One region of the Cupriavidus sp. FW305-46 genome, then DNA from elsewhere that is predicted to be linked to it. Evidence: predicted binding sites of a transcription regulator. Region 1 holds the regulator's gene; each other region holds the start of a gene.

Region 1 (7,126 bases):
CACGTGATGAAGGCGTCATGACACCACGCGCAAAAGCAAGCATGGCGAACCTCGCGGTTCGCCATGCTTTTGGCGTCAGCTTGCTGAGCTGGTTGCGGCTCAGGCTGCCTTGGACAGGCATTCCTTCATGTAGGCCTTGTATTCGTCGCCCTTCTTGCCCTTGCCCGACTTGCTGCAGGAGGCCATTTTCTCCTGCTGGGTCTTGGATGCGCCCTTGGACAGGCATTCCTTCATGAACGCCTTGCGTTCGTCGCCCTTCTTGCCGGCGGCTTGCGTATTGCAGGCCTTCATCTTGTCCTGCTGGGAATTGGCTGCGGGCTTGTCCGGGTTAGCCGGGGTGGCAGGCGTGGCAGGCATGGCTGGTGTTGCCGGGGCGGTGGCCGCTGGCTTGGCTGGCGTGGCGGGGGTTGCCGGCGTGGCAGTGGTCTGCGCAAATGCGCTGGCGGCGATCATCGGGGTGACCAGCGCGCACATCGCGATCAGTTTCTTCATGCTTGCTCTCCTGGGTGTGGAAAACTTCATGGCCGCGCGCCATTGCCGGCGTTGCAGCTTCCGTAACGGGCGCGATGCCCATTACAGCACAAAACGGAGCATGCCTGAAGAACGTTGACGTTCTGCGTCAACGTCGTTGTAAGCAAATGAAAACGCTGGCGCTCAGAGCAGGCGGCCCTGGCCGCGCGAAACCGCATCGGCCTGCATCGCGGCGCGCTGCCGGTCCATGAAGTCGCGCAGCGTATCGATGCCGCGCAGGCGCAGGATGGTGTTGCGCACCGCGGCCTCGACCAGCACGGCCAGGTTGCGCCCGGCCGCCACCTGGATCTTGACCATGTGGATCGGCAGGCCCAGCACGTCGAGGTATTGCGAATCGAGCGGCAGCCGCTCGAACTCGCCGTCATTGCGACGCACCAGCTGCACCACCAGCTTGATCTTCATCTTCCGGCGCACCGCGGTCTCACCGAAGATGGTCTTGATGTCGAGCAGGCCCAGGCCGCGTACTTCAAGCAGGTTCTGCAGCAGCGGCGGGCAGCGGCCTTCGATGAAATCCGGCCCCAGGCGCACGAAGTCTACGGCATCGTCGGCTACCAGCCCGTGGCCGCGCGAGATCAGTTCCAGGCCCAGTTCGCTCTTGCCCAGGCCCGATTCGCCCATGATCAGCACGCCCATGCCCAGGATGTCGAGGAATACCCCGTGCATGGTCACGCGCGGCGCGGAGATACGCGACAGGTACAGGCGCAGGTGGTCGATCACCGCGGCCGACGACACCGGCGTGGTGAACAGCGGCGTGGACGAGCGCGTGCAGCGCAGTTCCAGGTCGGGCGGCGGCTCCATGCCGTCGGCGATCACCAGGAAGGGCGGCTCCAGCAGGATCAGCTCGCCCATCTGGCGCTTGCGGGTCTCGTCGTCGAGCCGCTGGTAATAAGTGATCTCGGGCTTGCCGAGCACCTGGATGCGGTTGGGGTGGATCAGGTTCAGGTGGCCCACCAGGTCGGCGGCGGAGGTGGCTTCGCGGGCGAACTCCACGTCGAAGGCGCGGTCCGCACCTTCCAGGCCGGCCACCCACGAGAGTTTGATGTCGGCTGCGTTGTCGTCGAAGATGGACTGGGAGGTGACGCCGGTGAGTTCCATGCGGTATGACTGGTGGGGCGGTTTGCGAAGCGCCTCGGCGCCTGCCCGGTCTGGTGCCGGCCCGCTTGAGGGGTCAGGGGATCAGGGATGCCATGCGATCAGCAACTGATGGACGGCATCGGGCGTGGGCAGCGTGGCCAGCCCTTCACGCATGTCGCGGTCGGAAAGCAGTTGCGCGATTTCGGACAGGATTTCCAGGTGCTGCTGCGTAGCCTGTTCGGGCACCAGCAGGAAGATCAGCAGCGATACCGGCTTGCCATCGGGAGATTCGAACGGAATTGGTTCGGCCAGGCGCATGAACGCGGCCAGCGGCTGCTTCAGGCCCTTGATGCGGCCGTGCGGGATTGCCACGCCGGCGCCCAGGCCGGTGGATCCAAGCGACTCGCGCGCGAACAGGTTGTCCGTCACGATGGCGCGCGCCACACCATGGTTGTTCTCGAAGAGGAGCCCGGCCTGCTCGAACACACGCTTCTTGCTGGTGACGCTGACGTCGAGGGTGATGTTGCCGGGTGGCAGCAATTTGGCCAAACGATTCATGGGCGATGCGCAGGATTTCAGTTAGCGGGCGGACCGCCCCGCCGGGCAGTGGGCTGGCTCCGGCCTGCCGTTGGCCTGGCCGGAGGCGTCCGGCCCATTATAGAGCAGCGACTACTCCCGCATTGTGCAGCGCAACGGGGCAAGCCGGTGCAGAACGATACATGGTGATGCAATCGTGCCTCCGCGGCGGGGAGCCGGTGCACCGGTGCGGGGCACGGCCAGGATTCCCTCTCTTTGTATGGCGCAGCATACACCTTGGCGCAGCGCTTGCGAACACCCTTGCTCATTCGGGTGAAAAGCATTGGCTCCGGCGCCACAGCCGGGCCGCGCCGCCAGTGCGGGCGCGGCATGCCGGCGGCAACCGGGAACGCGAGGGCGCAAAAAAGCCGCGCTTCATGGCGCGGCTTGCCTGTTCAATCCTGATTCAGCAGCCCGCTGCGGGGCTGCCGGGCACGGTCATTGCTGCATTTGCGCTGCGGCCATCTGGTACTTGACCGCTTCGCGGTCGTGGCCTTGCACGCGATCCTTGTAGCGGATCACCTGACGGTCCAGCTTGTCGACGAGTGCGTCGATCGCTGCATACAGGTCTTCGTGATGCGCTTCGACAAAGATGTCCTTGCCCTTGAGATGTAGATTGATTTCCGCGTACTGACGCCGGTCCTTTTCCTTATGGTTGTCGACAGAGAGCAGCACACTAACGCCAATGACTTGATCGAAATGCCTGACGATTCGCTCCAGCTTCGTTTCCACGTACTCACGCAGAGGGGGCGTGATGTCCAGGTGGTGTCCACTGATCTTGAAGTTCATAGCGCTTCTCCTTCTGAAAGAGCCTCACCAGGCAGGCGGTGGGCTCGGCTACAAAGACTTGCGGAGATTGACTGCGGGGATCTTCAGGGCTTCGCGATACTTGGCAACGGTGCGGCGTGCGACAACGAAGCCTTGTTCGCCCAGCAGTTCGGCAATGCGACTGTCGGAAAGGGGATTCCTCGGGTCTTCGGCTCCTATCAGTTGCTTGATCAAGGCGCGGATGGCCGTTGATGAAGCCGCGCCACCGGTTTCGGTGGACACGTGGCTGCCGAAGAAGTACTTCAGTTCGAAAGTACCCATCGGCGTTGCCATATATTTATTGGTCGTCACCCGGGAGATGGTTGACTCGTGTAAACCCAGTGTATCGGCAATCTCCCGCAAAACCAAGGGGCGCATGGCGATTTCGCCGTGGCTGAAAAAGTTCTTTTGACGCTCGACAATGGCCTGCGAGACACGCAGGATTGTGTCGAACCTCTGCTGGATGTTCTTGATCAGCCAGCGCGCCTCCTGCAGCTTCTGCTGCAGCCCGGCGGTGCCGGACTCACCCTTCGCGCCACGCAGGATTTGTGCATACATGTCATTGATGCGCAGCCTCGGCATCACATCCGGATTGAGCTGCGCGATCCAGCCGCCGCCACCCTTGCGCACGAACACGTCCGGCACCACGAAGTCCGCCTCCGGGCGGCTGTATGCATGGCCGGGGTAGGGCGCCAGCGAGCGGATCAGTTCGTGTGCGGACTTCAGCGCCGCTTCATCGACCTGCAGCGCCTTCTTCAGCCGCGTGTAGTCGCGTACTGCGAGCAACTCCAGGTGGTTGGTCACGATGTTCAGGGCCAGTTCGCGCTGCGGGTGCGTCAGGCGCCGCAACTGCAGGGCCAGGCACTCGGCGGCGTTGCGCGCGCCCACGCCGGGCGGGTCGAAGCTCTGCAGCAGCGTGAGGATGGCGTGGACTTCCTCGATCTCGAACTCGAGTTCTTCCGGCAACTCCGTGCAGATCTCCTCAAGCGATGCGCTCAGGTAGCCATCATCGTCGAGTGATTCGATCAGGAAGATGGCCAGGCCCTTGTCGCGCGCGGAGATCTTCAGCGGCGTGAGCTGTTCCATCAGGTACTCGCGCAGCGTGGGCTCGGCTTCACGCAGCTGCATCGGCGTTTTTTCATCCTCGTCGCCCTGGGGGCGGCGGGCAAAGTCGTCCAGGCTCCAGTCGCCGCTGCCATAGTCGTCGCCGTTGCCGCTGTCGCCATAGCTGTCGTCGTCAGCCGCGCCATCGGCGCGGGCCTCGCCATTGCCCTGCGGCTCTGCCGGCGCGGGCGCCGGTGCGCTCTGCAGGTTGACCGAGCCGTCGGCCGCAACGCGCAGCGGGCTTTCGATCCAGTCGTTCTCACGTTCGAGCAGAGGGTTTTCCGTCAGCGCCTGTTCGACCTCTTGCTGCAGTTCCAGCGTGGAAAGCTGCAGCAGCCGGATCGACTGCTGCAGTTGCGGGGTCAGGGCCAGATGCTGGGAAAGGCGGAGCTGTAGCGACGGTTTCATGCGACCTATTCTATGCGCATCTTTCCGTTGTTGGAACGGAAATTGCTATCGCTTATGCGGTCTGATCGCTGCTGGCTGTGGCAGGCCCACGTGCGCCCGCGAATAGGCCTGCCGCTCCATGGCAGGCCGCTGCATCACATGCGGAAGTTCTCGCCCAGGTAGACGCGCCGCACTGCGTCATTGGCGATGATTTCCTCGGGCTGGCCCGCGGCCAGCACCGTGCCTTCGCTGATGATGTAGGCGTGGTCGCAGATGCCGAGCGTCTCGCGCACGTTGTGGTCGGTGATCAGCACGCCGATATTGCGCGCCTTGAGGAAGCTGACGATGCGCTGGATCTCGCCCACGGCGATCGGGTCCACGCCGGCGAAGGGTTCGTCCAGCAGGATGAAGCGCGGCGACGACGCCAGCGCGCGCGCGATTTCCACGCGGCGGCGCTCGCCGCCCGACAGCGACAGCGCCGGGTTGTTGCGCAGGTGCGCGATCTGCAGGTCGTCGAGCAGCGAATCGAGGCGGCGCTCGATCTCGGCCTTGGCCAGCGGCTTGCCCTTGTCCAGCTGCAGCTCCAGCACCGCGCGGATGTTCTCTTCGACGTTGAGCTTGCGGAATACCGAGGCTTCCTGCGGCAGGTACGACAGCCCCATGCGCGCGCGCTCGTGGATCGGCAGGCCGCTGATGTGGTCGCCGTCGAGCACGATATCGCCTTCGTCCAGCGCCACCAGGCCCACGATCATGTAGAACGACGTGGTCTTGCCCGCGCCGTTGGGCCCGAGCAGGCCGACCACCTCGCCGCTCTTCACGTCGAGCGAGACGTCCTTGACCACCGTGCGCGAGCCATAGCGCTTCTTCAGGTGGCGCACGACCAGGGTGCTGCCGCCGGCAAGGACGGTGGAGGCTTCGACGGAAGGCTTGTCGGCGATGGTTGCGGTATCGGTCATTGGCACAGTCTGGCGTTCAGGCGTTTCCGGCGCCGGCCGCATGCGATGCACGCAGCCGGCGCCAGGCGTCAGGGTTTGTTGGCAGGCGCGGGCGCTGGCTTCAGGTCCAGCGGCGAGCCGCTGCTGCCCGTGGCGCCGGCCTTCTGGTCCTGGCGCGGCGACAGCACCGCGCGTACGCGGCCGGACGGATTGGCGGCCGCGGCGTCGCCGCTGCCGCCGCCGGCAGCCGTGTAGAACTCCTTGCGGCTGTCGTAGGTCAGCACCGCGCCGCGGATCTCGTCGACCTGCTTGGCGCCCTGCAGGCGCGCCATGCGGGCATTGCCGATCAGCTTGGAGTACTCCTGCTTGCCGTCGTACTCGATGCGGTCGCCCCAGCCGTCGATGTATTCGTCGACGCCTTCGCGCTTCTGCCGGATGTAGGCCTGCTTGCCCGGCTTGGCGGTGGCCACCGCGAACTGGTAGCCCTCGGGATCGGTGCGCAGTTCGGCGGCGTCGGACTTCAGGATCATGGTGCCCTTGGTCAGCACCACGTTGCCGGTCAGCGTATAGATCTGCTTGACGTCGTCGTAGCTGGCGTTGTCCGCCTCCAGCACCATCGGCTTGTCGCGGTCCGCGCGCTCGGCCAGGGCGGGCTGGGCCAGCAGGCCGAAGGCCATGGCCAGGGCGAGCAGGGCCGGGGCGGTGCGTCGACGGGACGATGTCGTCAGGGAAGCAGTCATGTTGGCAGGGTTGCTTGAGGGCGTCTGGGTACGTTGGTGCGGGTTGGTGCGGCCCCCGGGCCGGGGCTCAGGACCCCGGCGCGCGGCCCGGGGTCGGCCCGGTGATGATGGTGCCGCGTACATTGCCGAGCAATTGTACTTCGCGCGTGACGTTGTTGAAGATCAGGCCGTTGGCGGTCATCACCGACGGCCCGCGCGTCAGCTTGACCGGCTTGTCGGTCTTGACGATGTCGTCATTGACCAGCAGCTGGAAATAACTGGATGCGGCGGTCAGCTGCGGGTCCTTGGACACGTCCACGCCCTGCTGGCGCATGACGAAGCCGTTGCCGTACAGGTCGATCACCGAGCCCTCGGCGTTCATGCGGCCCATATCGGCGCGGGCGGTGACCGGCGGGCGGTCCGGCTCGTACGCGCGCATGGCGGGCCGGGTCACCTCGTAGGTCTGGTCATCTTCGAAATGGATCATGCGCTCGCCGGTGAAGCGGATCTTGGTGCTGCCGTCCGGTGCCAACTCGGTGGCCGAGAAGCGGTCCATGAAGTAATCGGGCTCATGCTTCTTGGCGCTTTGCGCGGCCGGGTCTTCCTTGGGGGAGTTGATCTGGACCAGCCAGAACGTGCTGCCCGCCACGAAGGCCATCAGCAGCAGCGGCAGCAGCCGCATGACGATGCCGCTGAGGGAGGCGAGGAGTGCCTGCATGGTGTCCTTGGCGTTGTGCCGGTTGTGCCGGGCCGCGCCCGCTCAGATAACCTTGGCGCGGGTCAGGTCGTGGATATGCAGCGCGCCGGTCAGGCGGCCGTCGTCATCCACCACCAGCAGCTGGTTGATGCGGTTGGCCTCCATCACCTGCACCGCTTCGACGGCGAGCTGGTTCTCGTTGACCACGTGCGGGTTGCGGTGCATGACGTCGCCGATGGGAACGGTCTTCCAGTCGCGCGGGGTTTCCAGCAGGCGGCGCAGGTCGCCGTCGGTGA
Region 2 (7,126 bases), on a different contig from region 1:
CATCGAATACAAGGTCTACGTGGCGCCCGGGCTGCTGGGCATGATCGCGCTGTTCAACGGCATGCAGTCGTCGCTGGCCATGGTGTACGACCGCGAGATGGGCGTGATGCGGCTGCTGCTGACCGCGCCGCTGCCGCGGGGCTGGCTGCTGGCTTGCAAGCTGGCGGCGGGCACGGTGCTGTCGCTGCTGCAGATGGCCGCGTTCCTGCTGGTGGCGATGGCCTTCGGCATCCGCTTCGAGCCCCTGCACCTGCTGGCGGCGACGGGCGCCATGGCGCTGGCCGCGCTGATGCTGGGCGCGCTGGGCCTGCTGCTGTCGGTCCATGTGCGCCAGCTCGAGAACTTTGCCGGCACCATGAACTTCGTGATCTTCCCGATGTTCTTCATCAGCTCGGCGCTGTACCCGCTGTGGAAGCTGCAGGAGTCGGGCGCGCAGGTGGTGTACCAGCTGGCCCGCTTCAATCCCTTCACCCACGCGGTCGAGGCGATCCGCTTTGCGCTGTACGGGCAGGTGGCGCCGCTGAGCCTGGCGGTGGTGGCGGGCAGCGCGGCGGTGTTCTTCGCGCTGGCGCTGCAGGGCTACGACCCGCAGCGCGGCATGGCGCGCCGGGGGCAGCAGGCATGAGGCGGCGGACGCGGGGCATGGTCCTGCTGATGGCGGCCGCTCTGGGCATGGCCAGTCCGGCGGTAGCGGCTGCCGCGGCAGACGGCGCCGTCATCGCGCACGGCGATCCGCTGCAGTCGCCGCAATGGGCCTGGATCCACAAGGAGCTGCTGCAGGCTGGCCCGGTGGTGTTCGACAGCCGCGTCAGGGTGACCGGGCCGGCGTTTGCGGAAGACCCCATGCGCGTGCCGATCGCCTTCGATGCCTCGGCGCTGGGCGAAGTGGATCGCATCGTGGTGGCGGTGGACCGCAACCCGATCCGCGAGGTGCTGGCGTTCGAACCGCTGCGGGTGCGCCCGTCGCTGTCGTTCCGCTTCAAGCTGGAACAGGCTTCGCCGGTGCGGGTGGCGGCGCGCACGCGCGATGGCACCTGGCATGTCGGCAGCGTGCTGGTCGATGCCGGCGGCGGGGGCTGCACGGTGCCTGGCGCCACGCGCCGCGACGGCAGCTGGAGCCGCACGCTCAACCGCGTGGACGCGCGCGTGTTCCCGGGCTTCGGCGGGGCCGCGGCGCGCGTGCGGCTGCGCGTGATGCACCCGATGGATACCGGCCTGGCGGCGGGCATCCCGGCGTTCCATATCGAGACCCTGGTGCTGGCCGACGCGGCCCGGCAGCCGCTGCTGCGCCTGACGCTGCATGAGCCGGTTGCCGAGAACCCGATCTTCTCCTTCGACCTGCGCGATGCCGTGCAGCCGGGCATGACGGTGGCCGGCCACGACAACAACGGCAACCGCATCGCCGCGCGGGTGTGGCAATGAAGCGACGCGTACTACTGTGGTTGCTGCTATGCCTGGCGGGCCAGCCCGTGCCGCCGGCATTCGCCCAGCAGGCCGTGCTGCAGCCTCCCGACTACCGCCTGGCCCCGCGCGAGATCGCCGCGGGCGTGTGGCTGCTGGAAGGCGCCAATGCCGACTTCGCGCCCGGCAACGGCTGCAACATCATCAATACCGCGTTTATCGACACCGGCGACGGCGTGGTGGTGATCAACACCGGCCCGTCGCGGTTGTATGGCGAGCAGCAGCGCAAGGCGATTGCATCGGTCACGGCCGCCCCGGTGCGGCTGGTGCTGAACCTGAACCTGCATCCCGACTATTTCTTCGGCAACCAGGCCTATGCCGATGTGGGCGGCAGCGCCCTGGCCGGCACCATCGACGGGGCGCGGCGCGAGGGTGCCGCTTATGCCGACAACCTCTACCGCCTGTGCGGCGACTGGATGCGCGGCACCGAGCCCGCGCCGGCTGCCCACGCGCTGGCGCCGGGCCGGCGCACGATCGGGCGCCATACGCTGGAGCTGGTGCGCCTGGACGGCCATACCGGCGACGACCTGGTGGTGCTGGACCACAGCGCGGGCGTGGTCTTTGCCGGCGGGCTGGTGTTCCGGCAACGCATTCCGACCACGCCGCACGCGGATATCGGCCGCTGGCTGGCTAGCCTGGACCGGCTGCAGGCGCTGCTGGCCGACAGCGGGGCGCGCGTGCTGGTCCCCAGCCACGGGCCAGTGCCTGCGGCCGGCGGCGGCGCAGAGGCCATCGCGCAGACGCGCGGCTACCTGCAATGGCTGGATACGCGCCTGCGCGAGGCCGCGGCGCAGGGGCGGGACCTGGCCGAGGTCATGGCGATGCCGGTGCCGCAGCCCTATGCGCACTGGGCCGCGATGCCCGCGGAGTACCTGCGCAACGTCGGACATCTCTACCCGGCGCGCGAGGAAAGCGCGCTTGGCCACTGACGCCGGCCAGCCGTGGCGGGCTGTTCAATTCTGGAGCAGCTGCAACGCAGTGTTGCGCGCTGGCACGGCTGGCATCACGCAACCGGGCCGCAACCGGCGTGCTGGTGCGGGGATGCGACTGGCATGGGACTTGCCAAAGGCATGTCTGGTGTGTGGCGCAGTGGCGCACCAGGGAAACCCAAAACAAGAGAGGAGATGGCAATGAGGACGTTACGAGTAGTGATGGCGGTTGCGGCTGCCGCGGCCAGTCTGGCCGCGCAGGCGGCAGTGACCGATGCCATGATCGAGAACGACGCAAAGAGCCCCGGCGATGTGTTGTCGTGGGGCATGGGCCCGCAAGGCCAGCGCTATTCCACGCTGTCGCGCATCAATACGAAGAACGTCGGGCAGCTGGTGCCGGCGTGGTCGTTCTCGTTTGGCGGCGAGAAGCAGCGCGGGCAGGAATCGCAGCCGCTGATCCATGACGGCAAGATGTTCGTGACGGCCTCGTATTCGCGCATCTATGCGCTGGACGTGAAGACCGGGCGCAAGCTCTGGAAGTATGAGCACCGGCTGCCCGAAGGCATCATGCCGTGCTGCGACGTGGTGAACCGCGGTGCGGCACTCTACGACAACCTGGTGATCTTCGGCACGCTCGATGCGCAACTGGTGGCGCTGGACCAGAAGACCGGCAAGGTGGTGTGGAAGGAGAAGCTGGAGGACTACGCCGCCGGCTATTCGTACACGGCGGCGCCCATGATCGTCAAGGGCATGGTGCTGACCGGCATCTCGGGCGGCGAGTTCGGCGTGGTGGGCCGGGTCGACGCACGCGATGCCAAGACCGGGCAGCTGGTGTGGTCGCGGCCGGTGGTGGAAGGCCATATGGGCTACAAGTACGACAAGGACGGCAACAAGACCGAGAACGGCGTGACCGGCACCGCCAACGCAAGCTGGCCGGGCGAGACCTGGAAGACCGGCGGCGCCGCCACCTGGCTGGGCGGCACCTATGATCCGGCCACCGGGCTGGTGTATTTCGGCACCGGCAATCCGGGCCCGTGGAACAGCCATATCCGCAAGGGCGACAACCTCTACTCGGCCTCGACGGTGGCGCTGGATCCCGCCACCGGCAAGATCGCCTGGCACTACCAGAACACCCCGAACGACGGCTGGGATTTCGATGGCGTCAATGAGTTCGTGACCTTCGACCTGGACGGCAAGCGCATGGGCGGCAAGGCCGACCGCAACGGCTTCTTCTACGTCAACGACGCGGCCAGCGGCAAGCTGGTCAACGCCTTCCCCTTCGTCAAGAAGATCACCTGGGCCACCGGCATCGACCTGAAGAGCGGCCGCCCCAACTACATCGCCGAAGGCCGCCCCGGCGACCCCGCCGCCGGCAGCGACGAGAAGAAGGGCAAGTCCGTGTTTGCCGCGCCGGGCTTCCTTGGCGGCAAGAACCAGCAGCCGATGGCCTACAGCCCGCAGACCGGCCTGTTCTACGTGCCCGCCAACGAGTGGGGCATGGATATCTGGAACGAGCCCATCAGCTACAAGAAGGGCGCTGCCTTCCTGGGCGCGGGCTTCACCATCCAGCCGCTGAACGAGGACTACATCGGCACGCTGCGGGCCATCAACCCCAAGAGCGGCAAGATCATGTGGGAGGTCAAGAACAGCGCGCCGCTGTGGGGCGGGGTGATGACCACTGCCGGCGGGCTGGTGTTCTGGGGCACGCCGGAAGGCTACCTGAAGGCGGCCGACGCCAGGACCGGCAAGGAGCTGTGGCAGTTCCAGACCGGCAGCGGCGTGGTGGCGCCCCCGGTCACCTGGGAAGAGAACGGCGAGCAGTACGTGGCCGTGGTGTCCGGCTGGGGCGGCGCGGTGCCGCTGTGGGGCGGCGAGGTGGCCAAGCGCGTGAATTTCCTGGAGCAGGGCGGCTCGGTGTGGGTGTTCAAGCTGCACAAGAGCTGAGCTGGCGGGAGATGACACTGCCCGGCGCACGCGCGCATCGCATCATGGGTGCGATGCGCGCGCCGGGCGCGGGTGCAACAGGATGAAACGGGACTCAGGTATGAAGAAGGAATGGATGGCGCTGGCGGTGGCTTCGGCGCTGCTGCCGGGCGCGGCACTGGCCGGCACGGCCGCCGACATGCAGGCCCTGGCCGACAAGAGCGGCTGCTTTTCCTGCCATGGCATGCAGTCAAAGCTGGTGGGGCCGGGGTTTGCCGAGGTGGCCGCCAAGTACAAGGGCGACAGCCAGGCGGCGGAGCGGCTGGCGAAGAAGATCCGCGAAGGCGGCAAGGGCGCGTGGGGGCGGATTCCGATGCCGCCGCATGGCAGCCTTGCTGAGGACGATGCGAAGAAGCTGGCGGAGTGGGTGTTGAGTGCCAGCTGAGGCCGGCGACTGTCTGGACGATGCCGGCATGCCGGCAAGGAACCCCGGCTGGCGCCTGCCATGCCGGGGTTTTCCCTTTCTTAGCGCTGGCCGCTGCTCAGCCGCAGCGAGTTGCCATCGCTGCGAAATACCATCGCTTGCTCGCGCGCCTGCGCCACGGCCAGCCGGCCCTGCAGCACGATCTCGCTGACCTTGTCGTGCGCGCCGGAGCGCTCGCACACCGGGTCCGTGGCGGCGGCGTCGCCGGTGACCAGGAACGCCTGGCAGCGGCAGCCGCCGTAGTCCTGCTCGCGCTGGTCGCAGGAACGGCAGGGTTCCTGCATCCACTGCGTGCCGCGGAAACGGCGGAAGGCATCGCTTTCGGTCCAGATCTCGCGCAGCCCCTGCGTGGCGACGTTGGGCAGCGCCAGGCCCGGCAGCATGCGCGCCGCGTGGCAGGGCAGCGCGGTGCCGTCCGGCGCCACGCCAAGGAAGGTCGTGCCCCAGCCGTTCATGCACTTCTTGGGCCGCGCCTCGAAGTAGTCAGGCACCACGAACAGGATCTGGCATTGCCTGCCGATACGCGCGCGGTACTGCCGGACCACGGCCTCGGCCTCGCGCAGCTGCTCATGGGTGGGCAGGAGCGCCAGCCGGTTCTCCCAGGCCCAGCCGTAGTACTGCGTGTTGGCCAGTTCCAGGTATTCGGCGCCCATCTGCAGGGCCATCTCGATGATGGTGCCGACATGCGGCAGGTTATGCCGGTGCAGCACGCAGTTCATCACCATCGGGTAGCCGTGCGCCTTGATCATGCGCGCCACGCGCTGCTTCAGGTCGAAGGTGCGCGTGCTGGACAGGAAGTCGTTGAGCTCGCGGGTGGAGTCCTGGAACGACAGCTGGATATGGTCCAGGCCGGCATCGCGCAGGGCGGCAAGGCGGGCATCGGTCAGGCCCACGCCCGAGGTGATGAGGTTGGTGTAGAAGCCCAGGCCATGCGCATGCCTGACCAGTACTTCAAGGTCCTTGCGCAGCAGCGGCTCGCCGCCGGACAGCCCGAGCTGCACCGCGCCCAGCGCCCGCGCCTGGCTGAACACGTCGCACCATTGCGCGGTGCTCAGCTCGGCCGTATGCCGGGCATAGTCCACCGGGTTGGAGCAGAAGGCGCAATGCAGCGGGCAGCGGTAGGTCAGCTCGGCCAGCAGCCACAGCGGCGGGCCGGGCGCGGCCTCAGACCAGCCAGCCGCGTTCGATGGCATGTTTGACAAAGGCATGTACCTCCGGGGCGATGCCCTGCACGCCAAACGCGGCCTGCAGGTCGTCGATCAGCATGTCCAGCGTGTGGCTGCCGTCGCAGCGCTGCAGGATCGCGGCGGCGCTGTCGTTGAGGGTGACCATGCCTTCCGGGTACAGCAGCACCCAGCTTTGCTGGGAGGCTTCCCATTGCAGGCGAAAGGTCCGGTGCAGGGTCGGTCTGGCGAGGTCTTGCGTGCTGGCTGTCATGGGTTGGCTTGCTGGATGGCGTCGAGCATCGACCAGAGCACGTCGAGCTTGAACTGCAGGATGTCGAGGGCACGCTGCTGTTGCGCCGCGCTACGGAAGTGGCCCAGCGTCACGCGCAGGCCATGGTCCACGTCGCGCTGCGCGAGCGGAATGCGAGAGCGGAAGTAGTCCAGCCCGGCGGCCTCGATCCACGGGTAATGCGTGGGCCAGCCGGCCAGGCGCTCCTGGTGGATTGCAGGCGCGAACATCTCCGTCAGCGACGAGCACACGGCTTCCTGCCACGGCGCCCGGCGCGCAAAGTTGACGTAGGCATCGACGGCAAAGCGCACCCCGGGCAGCACGTGCCGGTGGCTCAGCAGCGCTTCGCGCTCCAGGCCCACCGCCTGGCCCAGGCGCAGCCAGGCCTCGATGCCGCCGGGCTGGGTGTCGGTGCCGTCGTGGTCAAGGATGCGCACCACCCACTCGCGGCGGGTGTTGCGCTCGGGGCAGTTGGACAGGATGGCGGCGTCCTTCAGCGGGATGTTGTCCTGGTAGTAGAAGCGGTTGGCCACCCATGCGCGGATCTGCGCGGGCGAACACTGGCCCGCCGCCATGCGCTGGTTGAAGGGATGGTGGATGTGGTAGCCGCTTTCCATGGCGCGCAGGCGGGCCTCGAACTCGGCCTCGGTCCAGGCGATGGGGAGGATGGCAGATGTCATAGTGCGATTTCCATGCCGTCGTACGCGACCTCGATGCCGTGTCGCGCCAGCTCCGCGCGCTCCGGCGAGTCTTCCACCAGCACCGGGTTGGTATTGTTGATATGGATAAGGATCTTGCGGCTGGCGGGCAGCCGCTCCAGGACCTCGATCATGCCGCCGGGTCCGGACAGGGCCAGGTGGCCCATGTCGGCGGC
Region 3 (7,126 bases), on a different contig from region 1:
TCTGGCCGAAACAGAGCCGGCTGGCGGTTGTCTGGAGCGGCTCAGCCGGCGGGCTTGGCTCCAGGCCGGCTGGCGTTGGCGTCAGCGCGGCGTTCAGTCAGGGATGAGGTATCGTCGGCCGCGGCCAGACATCGCCGCAGGAACCGCGCACCTTCGTCGACCCATGCCTGACAGCTGTCATGGGCCTCTTCCACGCCGTCGCCGCAGGCGCCGGGCATGATCATGGCCTGGGCCGGCACGCCGGCCTTGCTCAAGCGCCCGGCGAAGGCTTCGCCTTCGGCACGCAGCGCGTCGTATTCAGCCACCTGGACCAGCGTGGGCGGCAGCCCGGCCAGGCGCGAGGCCAGCGCCGGGGCGGCATACGGATGCACCGTATCCGCCGGCGTCGGCAGGTAGTCGCGATAGTTGTCGGCCAGGCGCCGCAGGGTGTCCATCGGCACCTGCCCGCCGTCGAACCCCGCGCACGAAGCATGCTGCAGGCACGGGTCCGTCACCGGGCGGATCAGCCATTGCCCGCGCGGCTGCGCGGTGCCGCGGTCGCGCAGCATCTGCGCCAGCGCGATCGCCAGGTTGCCCCCGGCCTCCTCGCCCACCAGCGCAAAGCGGGCCTTGTCCAGCTTCAGCCGCCGGGCATTGCGCAGCACCCACTGCACCGTGCTGTGCGCGTCCTCCGGCGCCGCCGGGAACGGATGGTCCGGCGCCAGCGAATACGCCGGCGTTACCACCACCGCCGGCACCGTGGTGGCCAGGTCCTGCACCAGATGGCATGCGTGTTCCAGGCCGCCTTCGACGAAGCCGCCGGCATGCAGGTACACCAGCCAGGGCAGCAGCGCGGCGCCCTCGGCGCCCGGCGCCGGATAGCCCGCCGGGTAGCACACCCGAACCAGGATCTCGCGCCCGTCACTGGTCACCGTATGCTCGGCCACGCGCACCTGCACCTGCCCGGCTGCCGTGGGGGCAGAGGCGGCGCTGGCTGCATCAGGGCGTTGGCCTGGCTTCTCGGACATGGCGTTGGCGCACGACGGAAACAATGCGCTTGAGTGTTGCGATGCAACGGATTATGGTGATTGACGAGGATGGGATAAAGCGAGAGATCGCCAATGCACTGTTCCGGGATTGGAATAATCGCAAACCGCCCCGCCATGCCACTGAAACCGCATATCCCCACGCATGACAAGGTCTTGGATTTTGTGATTCACTGCGGCTCTCGGCACGCGCGGCGGTCTGCCAGGCCGGTGCGCGCCCGATCAGAAATCCATGCCGGAACCCGCGCCCAGCCAGCGCGCAGTCCCTGTACCAGCCAGCCGGCAGACTCCCCACAACAACAACCAGCATGGCCACGTGCGTCACGAGCGCGCGCGGCACGCCGTTCGGATCTATCGTCGGAACCTCATCATGGACCGTCTCGTATCAATGCAGGCATTCACCCGGGTCGTTGACGTCGGCAGCTTTGCGCGCGCCGCGGAATCGATGGACTTGCCCAAGGCCACGCTGACCCGCCTGATCCAGAACCTGGAAACCCACCTGGGCGTCAAGCTGCTGCACCGGACCACGCGCCGCATCAGCGTGACCAACGACGGCGCGGCCTATTACGAACGGTGCGTGCGCATCCTGGCCGATGTCGAGGAAGCGGAGCAGTCACTGACGCGGCAGAACAACTCGCCGCGCGGCACGCTGTCGGTGGACACCACCGCGGGGCTGGCGCAGCTGGTGCTGGTGCCCCACCTGCACGAATTCTTCCAGGCCTACCCGGACCTGAAGCTGGACCTGACCATCAACGGCAAGCCGATCGACCTGCTGCAGGAAGGCGTGGACGTGGTGCTGCGCGTGGGCACGCCGGTCGAGGAATCCATGGTGGCTCGCCGCATCGGCCATGTGCAACTGGCGTTCTACGCCTCGCCGATCTACCTGAACCGCTTCGGCATCCCCCACGACCTGGCCGAACTGGCCCAGCACAAGGCGGTCAATTTCCTTTCCAACCGCACCGGCCGTGAGATGCCATGGCCCATGGCACGCGGCATGGAGCGCAGCGAGGTGCTGCTGCCGTCGGCCATCTCCACCAACGATGCCGATGTCTACATGGGCTGCGCGCTGGAAGGCCACGGCGTGGCACGGGTCTCGCGCGCCATGGCCGAGCCCTATGTGGCCAGCGGCCGGCTGGTGGAGGTCATGACCGACTGGCAGACCGAAGAACTGCCGATCTCGGCGATGTATCCGCAGAACCGGCACCTGTCGGCCAAGGTGCGGGTGTTCGTCAACTGGGCGGCGGACCTGTTCTCGCGCCACCCGCACTTTGGTGCGGCACAGCAGCGGCTGGCGGTCGCGGCCTGATGGCGTGATTGGCTAGCGATACACGGTCTATTGCGGCATGTAGGACAAAACCGGAAATCGGCCTGGCGCCGGCCAGCCTATACTGTTTCTTCCGAAATCATGACAAGAAGAGGAGTCCGATGAAACAAGTGCTTACCCCCCTGGCGGCCTGCATCGCCGCGACCATTGCACTGGCCGGCTGCGCCGGCTCCGGCATGAGCTCCTCGTCTGCAGCCAGCGCGTCCGGCACCAGCGCCAGCAGCAGCGCCACCGGCAGCGCCAGGGCGACGGCCACGCTCCAGCCCAAGAGCGGCAGCAATACCGGCGGCACCGTGACCTTCCAGCAGCAGCCCGGCGGCGTGATGATGACCGCGGCGATCACCGGCCTGCCGCCCAACTCCGTGCACGGCTTCCACGTCCATGAGAAGGGCGACTGCTCCGCGCCTGATGCGATGAGCGCGGGCGGCCACTTCAACCCGACCGGCAAGCCCCACGGCCAGATGACCATGCCCGACCACCATGCCGGCGACATGAACAACGTCACCGCGGACGCCAGCGGCAACGTTCGCGTCAGCATGCTGCTGCCGGACCTGACCGTTGGCACGGGCGCCAACGGGGTGATCGGCCGCGCGGTGGTGGTACACAAGGATCCGGACGACTACAAGACGCAGCCGACCGGTAATGCGGGCGGGCGGATCGCTTGCGGGGTGGTGGCGGCTTCGTAAGGTAGGAATAGCGAACCAAGAACTCCTGCGAACCCGCCGGGGTTCTCCCTCTCCCGCAAGCGGGAGAGGGGAGCAAACCGTCGGCATGGAAATTCTTCCGCGCCTCAATACCCCTTGAAATTCGCATTCACCCGCTGCCGCAGGTAATCCCCCGCGCTGATCGGCGGATACTTGCCGCCCGGCCCTTCGATCATCGCACCGCGGTTGGCCTGGCAGAAGAACGCCATGCTGTAGCGCGGGCCCATGTAGTCATCCGGCGCGGGATTGCGCACGCGATGGAAGTTCGACGGCAGCCGGTCGTCGCTCCAGCGCATCAGCATGTCGCCGATATTGCAGGTGATGACTTCCTCGTCCGGGTCGATCGGGGTCCATGCCTGCGCCTCCATCTCCTTGCCGGGGCAGACCTGCAGCCCGCCCTGGCCGGGGCGCTGGAACAGCAGCGTCAGGCAGTCGAAATCCGTATGCGCACCGGCGCGCCAGAGCTCCAGCTTGTCGCGCAGTTCGGGCGGGATCGCGTAGTAGTGCAGCAGCCGCAGCGTGCTCTGGTAGTCCGGCGCCCGCGGATCGTGCGCCTGCGTGAAGAAGTCGCTGGCAAAGCCGAGCTTGCCGGCGAAGCATGACAGCACCTTCATGCCCACCTCCCAGCATTGCGCCTCGAAGGCAAGCATGGTGGCGCGGAAGCCTTCCAGTTCGTCATCGCCGGGCCACAGCCCGGCCATGTGCGGGCGCGTGATCTGGTAGGACTCCTTCTGGTCCGGGGTGCCGGTCGAGGGGCGCACCTGCGCGCGGCTTTCCCAGCCGGCGTTGTTGGCCTTCTGCAGCGGGTATTGCGCCTTGACGGCGTCAGGCAGCGCGAAGAAGCACTCGGTCATGGCAAAGGCTTCGCGCACGCTGGCCAGGTCGATGCCGTGGTTGGCGATCTGGAAGAAGCCGACGTCTACCGATGCCTGCCACAGTTCGTCAGCGATTTGCGGCTTGCGCCGCGCGTAGTCGGACAGGTCGATGCGGCGGATCTCGCGCTGGCGGGTTTCCGAACCGAACGCGCCCATGCGCGATTCGCGGTGGAGTTCGGCCAGGGCGTAGGCGGTGTCTGGTTGGCTCATGGTGTTCCTTGTGCAAAGCGGGTCAGGGATTGGCCCCTCGCCGGCACAGGCAGACCACCCATGGCAACGCACGCCGGGACAACGCGCTCCTGAGGTCGCCTGTGCCAGCCTGCGCGATCGCGCGGGGCACGGACTTCAAGAGCAATTCCCGGCCATCCGGCGCGCGTCTGCGACGCCCCGCGCGGATGGTGAACGCTTCTACTCTTGCCCGAGGTCATGCAGGTTCCGGGCCAGGGGTTTTGCACCGGGATCGCAGCGATTGCGCCGGGGCTTGCGCCGTGATGGCGCATGCCGGGCAACGGCTTGGTGCATGGCGCCGCGCAGCGCCCGGCACGGATCCTGCTGAAACCGCAGCGGAGTAGAAGCGTTCAGCGGCACGCCGCCCGGAAATTGCTCCCGATGATGTGCACGGTCCCCGCGCATGCCCTGGCCGCATGCCGGCGCGGCATGGTGCCGGCGTCCCGGGAGGCCACGCTCGCCTTCCGCACTCGCGCCACCCGCCCGCGCACGCATCGTCCAGTGACATTCGTTCCGGAGAAAGACATGCGTCGCCGTTCCTTCCTGCGCGCCTCTGGCGCCACCGCCCTGCTTGCCGCCGCCCCGTTCGCGGTGCCCCATGTCCGCGCGGCGGGCTCGCTGCAGAAGTTCAAGTTCAATCTCGGCTGGAAGGTGGAAGCCTCGGGCGCGGGGTTCCTGCTGGCGCACCAGCGCGGCTACTACAAGGACGCCGGGCTGGACGTCACCATCGATACCGGCAACGGCTCGGCTTCGGCCATCAGCCTGGTCGCGGGCGGCGCCTATGACTGCGCCTCGGCCGACCTGGCGGCGATGATCGAATTCAACACCACCAATCCGTCCGCCGCGCTCAAGGCGGTAGCCATCCAGTACGACCTCAATCCGAACGCGATCCTGGTGCGCAAGGGCAGCGGCATCGTCAGGCCAGCGGACCTGGCCGGCAAGTCCATCCTGGGCCAGCCGTTCAATGCCTCGCGCAAGCTGTTCCCGGTCTTCGCCAGGGCGCAGGGCTTCGACCCCGGCGGCGTGAAGTGGGAGAGCGTCACGCCCGATATCGGTGACACGCGCTTCGTCAAGGGCGACTTCGATGCCGCCGCCTACTTCTTCTTCACCGGCCTGGTGAACCTGAAGGCGCGCGGCATGGGGCCAGAGAAGATCACCGTGTTCCGCTTCTCGGACTACGGCATGAAGTCCTACGGCAACGGGCTGGTAGCCAACCGCAAGAGCATGACATCCGATCCGGAGGTGATGAAGGCCTTCGTCAAGGCCTCGACCCGCGGCTGGCTCGACGCCATTGCCGATCCCGCCGCGGGCGGTGCCGCGGTCAAGGCGCGCGAGCCGCTGGCCGACCAGGCGCTGGAGACTGAGCGCCTGCGCCTGATTGTCGACGGCACCATGAAGACGCCCGACACCCGGCGCGACGGCTGGGGCGCGGCCACGCCGGCACGGCTGCAGGCAACGCTGGATGAAACCGTCGGCGCCTTCGGCATCAAGGCGCCGCTGACGGTGGCGGACATCTGGACTGACCAGTTCCTGCCCGCGCCATCAGACCGCCGCCTCAAGGCGTAAGGAGAGCACGCCCGTCTGTATATCGTCCCTGGCCTGGGCGATGCGCCGGAGCCCCGTGGCGCGCCAACACTTCCCGCTCCCGGTGCGTAATTAAGCCCGCGGCCCGCGCGGCATGGCAACATGGCGGCATTGCCGTAACGATCGGCCCCCGCGAGGGGTCCGACAGGACCCGCCATGCCATCGCCGACAGACGCCGCGTTCGCCCCCCACCGCCGCCTGCGCGCCAATTCGCTGCTGCTGTGCTGCGCCGCCCTGCTCGGCGGCTGCGCCTTGCCGCCGCTGGATCACCGCACCGAATCCTTTGCGCTGACGCCCGCCGAATCCCAGGCCACGCCGCTGGGCCAGGCGGTGGCCGGCGAAGTGGCGGGCCATCCGGGCCTGAGCGGCATCCATCCGCTCGAGAATGCCTACGCCGCCTTTGCCGCGCGCGTGCATCTGGCGCGCACCGCGCAGCGCACGCTCGACGTCCAGTACTACATCTGGCGCGACGACCTGACCGGCACCCTGCTGCTGGAAACGTTGCATGAAGCCGCCGACCGCGGCGTGCGCGTGCGCCTGCTGCTTGACGACAACGGCATCGCCGGCATGGACGAATGGCTGGCGGCCATGGACGCGCATCCGCAGGTCGAGGTGCGGCTCTTCAACCCGTTCGTGATCCGCCACCCCAAGGCGCTCAATTTCCTGACTGATTTCCGGCGCCTGAACCGGCGCATGCACAACAAGTCCTTCACCGCCGACGGCGTCGCCACCATCATCGGCGGGCGCAATGTCGGCGACGAATACTTCGGCGCCACCGATGGCGTGCTGTTTGCCGACCTCGACGTGATCGCCATCGGGCCCGCGGCCGGCGACGTGGCGCACGATTTCGACCGCTACTGGTCGAGTGCGTCGGCCTATCCGGTGGACCGGCTGGTGCCGCCGGTCAGTGTCGAACGGCTGCAGGCGCTGGCCAGCAAGGCCCGTGCAGTCGAGCAGACCCCCGCTGCCGCAGCCTACCTGGCCGCGGTGCGCGACCTGCCTGACGTGCAGCGGATGCTGGACGGCACGCTGCGGTTCCAGTGGGCGAAAACGCGCATGGTCAGCGACAACCCGGCCAAGGCGCTCGGCGAGGCATCGCGCAACACCCTGGTGGCGCACCAGCTGCGTGAAATCCTGGGCGACCCGCAGCGCGAGCTTGACCTGGTCTCGCCCTACTTTGTGCCATCGACGGGCGGCACGTCCTATTTCGCCGACATGGCCAGGCGCGGCGTGGCGGTGCGCGTGCTGACCAATGCGCTGGAAGCCACCGACGTGGCCGCCGTGCATTCGGGCTATGCCAAGCGGCGCAAGGCGCTGCTGGAAGCCGGCGTGGACCTGTATGAGCTGCGCCGCTCGGCCGCGCCCGGCAAGAAGGAAGAGCGCGCC
Region 4 (7,126 bases), on a different contig from region 1:
GCCAATGGCAAGATCCTGAAGTCGAACCTGCGCAAGCTGTTCGACGCTGCCACCTGAGCTGCGGCAGGACAGCCGACTCGACAAGAACAACAAGGAACAACAAATTGACGGAACAAGCAAAGCGTGACCACTCCCCGTCCGCCCCGGTGCGGGCAACTATCGCGGTGGCACTCGCCGCCCTGGTGGCTGGCTGCGCCGCCGGCGGCACCAACCTGTCCGCGGTGCCGGAACTGCGCCCGGGCGTGCCTGCCGGCTACCTGGCCGCCGATGTGCGCCCGGACAGCCTGAAGCTGCTGCCCGCGCCGCCGGCGCAAGGCTCGGCAGCGCTGGCGCTGGATGAGGACGCCGCGCGGCAGGCCGGGACGCTGCGCGGTTCACCGCGCTGGCAAGTGGCTGGCGAGGATGCCGTGTTGACGTTCCCGCAGGCCGCCAGCGCATTCTCCTGCGCGCTGGGCGTGCCGGTCAGCGAGAAAGAAACGCCGTACCTGAACATCCTGCTGCGCCGCAGCCTGGTCGATGCCGGCCTGTCCACCTACAAGGCCAAGGACCACTACAAGCGCACACGCCCCTTCGTTGCCAACAAGACCCAGATGTGCACGCCGGCCGAGGCCGCCAAGCTGGAAAAGGACGGTTCGTACCCGTCCGGCCACAGCGCCATCGGCTGGGCCTGGGCGCTGATCCTGGCTGAGGTCGAGCCGGAACGCGCCAATGACATCCTGGCGCGCGGGCGCGCGTTCGGCCAGAGCCGCGTGGTCTGCAACGTGCACTGGCAAAGCGATGTCAACGAGGGCCGCATGATGGCCGCGGCAACGGTGGCGCGGCTGCATGCCGACCCGACCTTCCGCGCCGACCTGGACCGGGCCCGCCGCGAAGTGGCGGCGGCACGCGCCAGCGGCGCGCGCCCGTCGCGCGACTGCCAGGCGGAGAGCGCGGCGCTGGCCCCCTGATCCACCGGGTGCCGGGGCCGGCTGCTGCACGGGTTACTTCACCGGGATGACCGTGCCGGCCGGCACCGGCACGGCGGTGACGCTGTTCTGCGGGCTGCCGCTGACAATGCGGTCGGAGTATGTCAGGTACACCAGCGTATTGCGCTTGCGGTCGACCGCGCGCACGACGTGCAGGGCCTTGAACAGGATCGACATGCGTTCGGAGAAGACGTTGTCCTGTTGCCGGATCGGCCCCTTGAAGGCGATCGTGCCCACCTGCCGGCAGGCGATCGATGCCTCCGGCGGGTCTTCGGCCATGCCCAGCTGGCCCTTGATGCCGCCCGTGCGGGCGCGCGACACATAGCAGGTCACGCCGTCCACCTGGGGGTCGTCATAGGCTTCGATCACGACCTTGTCGGAGCCGGTCATGCGGAAATTGGTGCTGACGCTGCCGATCTCCTCGGCGTGGGCGCCCGAGGCGGCCGCCAGACAGGCGACGGCCAGGACCGTGCGGATGCGATTGCAGTTGCGCTTCATGGCGGGGGTCGGTATTCAGGTCACCGACGACTTGATGTCGTCGTGACGTTTTTCCATTTCCTGGCGCAGCGCGCGGCGCTGCTGGGCGGCGGCAAAGCGCTGGCGCTCCACCTCGTCGCGCGGCTCCAGCGGCGGCACCTCGGCCGGCGTGCCGTTGTCGTCCACGGCCACCATGGTGAAGTAGCAGCTGTTGGTATGGCGCACCAGCTTGCTGCGGATATTTTCCGTCACCACCTTGATGCCGATTTCCATCGAGCTGCGGCCGGTAAAGTTGACCGAGGCCAGGAAGGTCACCAGCTCGCCCACGTGGATCGGCTGGCGGAACACCACCTGGTCGACCGACAGCGTCACCACGTAGCGGCCGGCGTAGCGGCTGGCGCAGGCATAGGCAACCATGTCCAGGTACTTGAGGATGGTGCCGCCGTGGACGTTGCCGGAGAAGTTGGCCATGTCCGGCGTCATCAGCACGGTCATGGAAAGCTGGTGGGACTGGTCGTTCATGATGCGGGTACGGATTGCGGGGGCGGGATTTCGGGGGCGAACCTGCGATGGCGGCATTGCCTGAGGGCACGCCGGAACGCTGGCGCCGGCAGTTTAACCCGGATCGTGCCCGCCGTTGCCGGCGGCGGCCCGGTATCGGCAGGCGGGGCCGTGCCAGGCAACAAAAAAGCGGCCTGCAAGGCCGCTTTTCACGCTGTGGACGCAAACTGCTTACTTCTTCTTGTTCACCGCGTCCTTGAAACCTTGCCCGGCAGAGAACTTGACCGTCTTGGCGGCCGGGATCTTGATGGTTTCACCGGTGCGCGGATTGCGGCCGGTGCGGGCGGCGCGTTTGCCGGCGCTGAAGCTGCCAAAGCCCACCAGCGTCACCGAATCGCCCTTTGCCACTGCCTTCTTGATACTGTCCAGCGCTGCGTTGAGCGCGCGCTCGGCGGCGGCATTGCTCAGTTCTGCTTCCGCGGCGATGGCCGATACCAGTTCACCTTTATTCATGGCTGATTTCCCTTGTTGGTCGTCGTCACCGATGTGCGTGCCTCGCGGCAAAGCCATCGATCGGCGCAGTCTAATCTGCCCGTCGCGCGTAGAGCAATCCCCAGTGGCACCAATGCGACAAAAAAACCCGCAAATCCTTGATTGAGGCCGGTTAGCGGGCAATTTTCCACGCTTTTCCCGCTTGCCAGAAGCCGGCTTTGCCGGGCCGTCCCGCAGCGCGGCAACGCCAGACCGGCGCGCGCCTGGGGCAAACCAGCAGCATAGGACAAATTCCCACAAATGGGGCGTTGCACCATAACGGTTCAGCCAGCGCCGCCGTTGCGCGCCATTTCGGCGCATCCGCACTATCACGGCGATCCCAGCGGCAACGCTGCCAACAGCGCCGCCCCTGCCCGTGCGCGGCATTCCGGTGCGGTTTTACCCGACAAGGTGCACGTGGCACCAGGATGCGGCCATTGCTGGAATGCTTTTTGCATACCCACGCTCCCATTTTGAGCATGAGGTCACTATGGACAACTGGAAGACCGGCACCGACGCCCTGTTTATCCTGCTAGGCGCCATCATGGTGCTGGCCATGCACGCCGGCTTCGCCTTCCTGGAACTGGGCACGGTGCGCAAGAAGAACCAGGTCAACGCACTGGTAAAGATCCTGGTGGATTTTGCGGTTTCGACCATCGCCTATTTCTTTATCGGCTACACCATTGCCTACGGCGTGCAATTCATGTCCGGGGCCGAAACGCTGGCACAGAAAAACGGTTACGAACTGGTCAAGTTCTTTTTCCTGGCGACATTTGCCGCGGCCATTCCGGCGATTATCTCGGGCGGTATTGCCGAGCGTTCGCGCTTCAACCCGCAACTGGTCGCCACCTTCGTACTGGTAGGTTTTGTCTATCCGTTCTTCGAAGGCATCGCCTGGAACCAGCGCTATGGCGTGCAGGACTGGATCACGCGCGTGGCCGGCGCGCCATTCCATGACTTCGCCGGCTCGGTGGTGGTGCATGCGCTGGGCGGCTGGATCGCGCTGCCCGCGGTGCTGCTGCTGGGCGCGCGGCGCGGGCGCTACCAGAAGGACGGCCGCATCAGCGCCCATCCGCCCTCAAACATCCCGTTCCTGGCGCTGGGCGCCTGGGTGCTGGCGGTGGGCTGGTTCGGCTTCAACGTCATGAGCGCGCAGACGGTCGACAAGGTCAGCGGCCTGGTGGCGATCAACTCGCTGATGGCAATGGCCGGCGGCACGCTGGCGGCCTGGGCGGCCGGACGCAACGACCCGGGTTTTGCCTACAACGGGCCGCTGGCCGGGCTGGTGGCGGTGTGCGCTGGCTCGGACCTGATGCACCCGCTCGGCGCGCTGATCACCGGCGCGGTAGCCGGCGCGCTCTTTGTCTATATGTTCACGCTGGCGCAGAACAAATGGCATATCGATGACGTGCTCGGCGTGTGGCCGCTGCACGGGCTGTGCGGCGCCTGGGGCGGCATTGCCGCGGGCATCTTCGGGGCCAGGGCGCTGGGCGGGCTGGGCGGCGTGTCGCTGGGCGCGCAGGCGATCGGCACCGTGCTTGGCATCGTGGTGGCGCTGGCCGGCGGCACCCTGGTATATGGCGCGCTGAAGAAGTTGGTGGGCATCCGGCTGGATGCCGAAGGCGAATTCAACGGTGCGGACCTGACCTTGCACCGGATTTCGGCAACGCCGGAACGGGAAACCAACTGGTAATGGCTTTCGGGCCGTCCTGATTTAAATAGACAAGCTGCGCGAAGCGGCTTGTCTTAACAATAATTTGCTTGCACTTCCGGTACGGCGTCTCAATAATTGCCGTGCCCATGTATTGCGCCGCAACAGCGCGCAGGGCTAGCACATCGCTGCCGGCTGAATCGGGGGATGTTGTGCCGGCGGCCGGCCGGACACCAACATGAAAGGAATACGCCGATGGATGCCACTACCTTCGATAACCTCAAGGCCCTGGTCGTCACCTACGCGACGGAATTCGGGGTCAAGATCCTGGCGGCCCTTGCCTTCTGGGTCATCGGCCGCTGGCTGATCCACTTTGTCGTGCGCATGGTGCAGAACGCGCTCGGCAAGCAGAAGGTCGATCCCACGCTGCTGCGCTATGTCGGCTCGATCGTCACCGTGACGCTGAACGTGGTGCTGGTGATCGGCATCCTCGGCTTCTTCGGCATCCAGACTACGACCTTCGCCGCACTGATCGCCGCCGCTGGCGTGGCCATCGGCATGGCCTGGTCGGGGTTGATGGCGAACTTCGCTGCCGGTGCGTTCCTGGTGGTGCTGCGCCCGTTCAAGGTGGGAGACTTCGTGACGATCGGCGGCGTGACCGGCACGGTGCGCGAGATCGGCCTGTTCGCAACCTCGCTCGACACGCCGGACAATGTGCAGACCGTGGTCGGCAACAACAAGATCTTCAGCGATACCATCCAGAACTTCACCGCCAACCCGTACCGGCGCGTGGAACTGAAAGCGCAGCTTGCCGGCAGCACCGACACCGCCCATGCGGCAGCGCTGCTGAAGGGCCGCATCGCGGAAATCCCCAACGTGCTGGCCGAGCCCCCGGTCGACGTCGAGATCCTGGAGTTCACGCTGGTCGGCCCGGTGCTGGCGGTGCGTCCGTACTGCCACAACGACCACTACTGGCAAGTCTATTTCGATACCAACCGCATCATCCGCGAGAGCTTCGGCCAGGCTGGCTATGCCGCACCGATGCCGGCGCAGATGGTGGTGGTGCAACAGGCGGCTGTCGAGCAGGAGGCCGCCGTGCAACAGGCCGCCTGACGGCGGCTCGCAGCCAGTGTCAACGGCGGCCTGAGCGGCCGTAGTAGCGCATCAGCACCGCGCCCGCGCCGCAGGCCGCCATCACCACGCCCAGCGGCAGCGCGGTGCCGTCGCGCCACAGGCTGACGGCCGCGCCGCCCAGCGTCCCGAGTGAAAACTGCAGCGTACCCATCAGCGCCGAGGCCGTGCCGGCGCGATGGCCCTGATGGGCGAGCGCCAGTGCCGACGCATTCGGCGATACGCAGCCGAGCGCGCCGATAAAGACGAAAAAGCCCGCCAGCAGCACCGGCAGCACCGCCATGCCTGCAAGCGCGGCAACTGCCAGCGCCAGGCCCGCTGCACAGGCCGCCAGCAGCGTGCCCCCGAGCACCTGGTCGAGCGAGCGGCCGCGCACCAGCCTGGCGTTGAGCTGCGACATCGTGATCAGGCCCAGCGCATTGGCGCCGAAGACAAAACCATAGTGCGACGGCGCAATGCCGTGCAGCTCGATCAGCACGAACGGCGAGCCGGAGATATACGCGAACATGCCCGCCGAGCCGAAACCCGCAGACAGCGAATAGCCGAGGAATTCGCGATCCCGCAGCAGCTCGGCATAGCTTTTCGCCACCGTGCCGAGCCGCAGCGGCGCCGCGTGGCGCCGGTCCAGCGATTCCTCCATGCGCAGGTGGACCAGCAGCAGGATCAGCATCCCTGCCACCGCCAGCACCCAGAAGATCGCACGCCAGCCCGACACCGAGAGAATGGCGCCGCCGACGATCGGGGCCAGGATCGGCGCAACCCCCATCACCAGCATCAGCGACGAGAACGCGCGCGCCGACTCATGCGCCTCGAGCCGGTCGCGGATCACCGCGCGTGCCATGACCATGCCGGCGCAGCCGCCCAGCGCCTGCAGGAAGCGCCACAGCATCAGCGACTCCACGCTGCCTGCCAGCGCGCAGCCCACCGCGGCGGCCACGTAGAGGCACAGGCCGACATAGAGCGGCGGCTTGCGCCCGAAGCGGTCGCTGAACGGCCCATAGAAAGCCTGCCCCAGCGCCAGCCCCACCAGGAATGTGCCCAGGGTCAGCTGCACCTGGCCGATGTCCACGCCGAGATCGCCGGACAGCGACGGAAAACTCGGCAGGTACATGTCGATCGACAACGGCGCGATCGCCATCAGCGAACCGCAGATCAGCAGCCAGGCAGGAAAGCGCGCGGCCGAGGCAGCGCTGGTGGAACGGAGCATGGGAAGTATCCGGGGGAACGGCGTTGTCATGCACGGCCAGCCTGCTTGCGCCGCAGCCCGCGCCTGCAACCCGTGAAAAGCCGCAATTGTTGCACAGCATAACGAAAGCGGTACGGCACTGGCGTAGCGGGTTTTGAAACAGTCGTTCAGAAAAACTGCCCTGCCAAGGTCGGGTTCGATGATGCTGGCGAAGTTGGCGCGATTGGTGAATAGTGGTGTCAGGTCATTTGCGATCAGCGCGAATCCGGCGCTGCGGATGCTCTTGCGGGGTGGCGCGGCTTTCACCTGTGGCAGGGTGGAGGGTACAATGCCAGCCTGTCGGCGCAAGCCACACCGTCGGCCACGCAGAGACGGACGACAGTATCGGTCCCGGCAACGTTAGCCTGCATGAGAATACGACACACGCCGCTTTCCGCTTCGCTAGGCCCGGCCGCACTCGCGGCCGCGCTGCTGTTGCCGCTGCCCCAGCCCGGCAACGCCGCGCCGGTGCAGGCGCGCAATGTTGCCGCCTCGGCGCCGGCCCCTGCGATCGATGAGGCCGACCCGCTGTCACGCATGCTCAAGGGCGCTGCCACCGGCCAGAACACCGGCGCCGCCGGCGTGCCTGAATTGCTGCGCAACACCACGCGGCCTGACAACGTGCTGGCACGCGCCTGCCGCCAG

The links. The regulator sigma-54, encoded in region 1, starts transcription at its own class of promoters, with help from an activator protein. The targets are predictions, from matches to a motif close to TGGCANGNAANCTGCTTT.
Region 2: the regulator sigma-54 is predicted to act here: its motif matches at 2,510-2,527, upstream of AC3WON_RS10070 (PQQ-dependent methanol/ethanol family dehydrogenase).
Region 3: the regulator sigma-54 is predicted to act here: its motif matches at 4,354-4,371, upstream of AC3WON_RS14880 (isopenicillin N synthase family dioxygenase).
Region 4: the regulator sigma-54 is predicted to act here: its motif matches at 2,916-2,933, upstream of AC3WON_RS11860 (ammonium transporter).

What each region holds. Positions count from the first base shown of each region.
Region 1 is NZ_JBYSZI010000040.1:2,847-9,972, forward strand. Features, by position in the region: gene AC3WON_RS19530 (PsiF family protein) at 100-492, opposite strand; gene hprK (HPr(Ser) kinase/phosphatase) at 655-1,626, opposite strand; gene ptsN (PTS IIA-like nitrogen regulatory protein PtsN) at 1,708-2,163, opposite strand; gene hpf (ribosome hibernation-promoting factor, HPF/YfiA family) at 2,620-2,970, opposite strand; gene AC3WON_RS19550 (RNA polymerase factor sigma-54) at 3,019-4,500, opposite strand; gene lptB (LPS export ABC transporter ATP-binding protein) at 4,635-5,435, opposite strand; gene lptA (lipopolysaccharide transport periplasmic protein LptA) at 5,504-6,154, opposite strand; gene lptC (LPS export ABC transporter periplasmic protein LptC) at 6,222-6,851, opposite strand; gene AC3WON_RS19570 (KpsF/GutQ family sugar-phosphate isomerase) at 6,894-7,126, opposite strand, start outside.
Region 2 is NZ_JBYSZI010000015.1:98,410-105,535, forward strand. Features, by position in the region: gene AC3WON_RS10055 (ABC transporter permease) at 1-625, shown strand, start outside; gene AC3WON_RS10060 (quinoprotein dehydrogenase-associated SoxYZ-like carrier) at 643-1,422, shown strand; gene AC3WON_RS10065 (quinoprotein relay system zinc metallohydrolase 1) at 1,419-2,390, shown strand; gene AC3WON_RS10070 (PQQ-dependent methanol/ethanol family dehydrogenase) at 2,592-4,334, shown strand; gene AC3WON_RS10075 (c-type cytochrome) at 4,435-4,758, shown strand; gene pqqE (pyrroloquinoline quinone biosynthesis protein PqqE) at 4,839-5,990, opposite strand; gene pqqD (pyrroloquinoline quinone biosynthesis peptide chaperone PqqD) at 5,962-6,234, opposite strand; gene pqqC (pyrroloquinoline-quinone synthase PqqC) at 6,231-6,932, opposite strand; gene pqqB (pyrroloquinoline quinone biosynthesis protein PqqB) at 6,929-7,126, opposite strand, start outside.
Region 3 is NZ_JBYSZI010000026.1:61,222-68,347, forward strand. Features, by position in the region: gene AC3WON_RS14865 (alpha/beta hydrolase) at 42-1,007, opposite strand; gene AC3WON_RS14870 (LysR family transcriptional regulator) at 1,396-2,331, shown strand; gene AC3WON_RS14875 (superoxide dismutase family protein) at 2,451-3,035, shown strand; gene AC3WON_RS14880 (isopenicillin N synthase family dioxygenase) at 3,140-4,138, opposite strand; gene AC3WON_RS14885 (ABC transporter substrate-binding protein) at 4,682-5,722, shown strand; gene AC3WON_RS14890 (phospholipase D family protein) at 5,897-7,126, shown strand, end outside.
Region 4 is NZ_JBYSZI010000019.1:73,955-81,080, reverse strand. Features, by position in the region: gene AC3WON_RS11885 (class I adenylate-forming enzyme family protein) at 1-57, shown strand, start outside; gene AC3WON_RS11880 (acid phosphatase) at 105-947, shown strand; gene AC3WON_RS11875 (CreA family protein) at 981-1,463, opposite strand; gene AC3WON_RS11870 (acyl-CoA thioesterase) at 1,479-1,964, opposite strand; gene AC3WON_RS11865 (HU family DNA-binding protein) at 2,175-2,456, opposite strand; gene AC3WON_RS11860 (ammonium transporter) at 2,965-4,167, shown strand; gene AC3WON_RS11855 (mechanosensitive ion channel family protein) at 4,381-5,238, shown strand; gene AC3WON_RS11850 (Bcr/CflA family multidrug efflux MFS transporter) at 5,258-6,463, opposite strand; gene AC3WON_RS11845 (hypothetical protein) at 6,851-7,126, shown strand, end outside.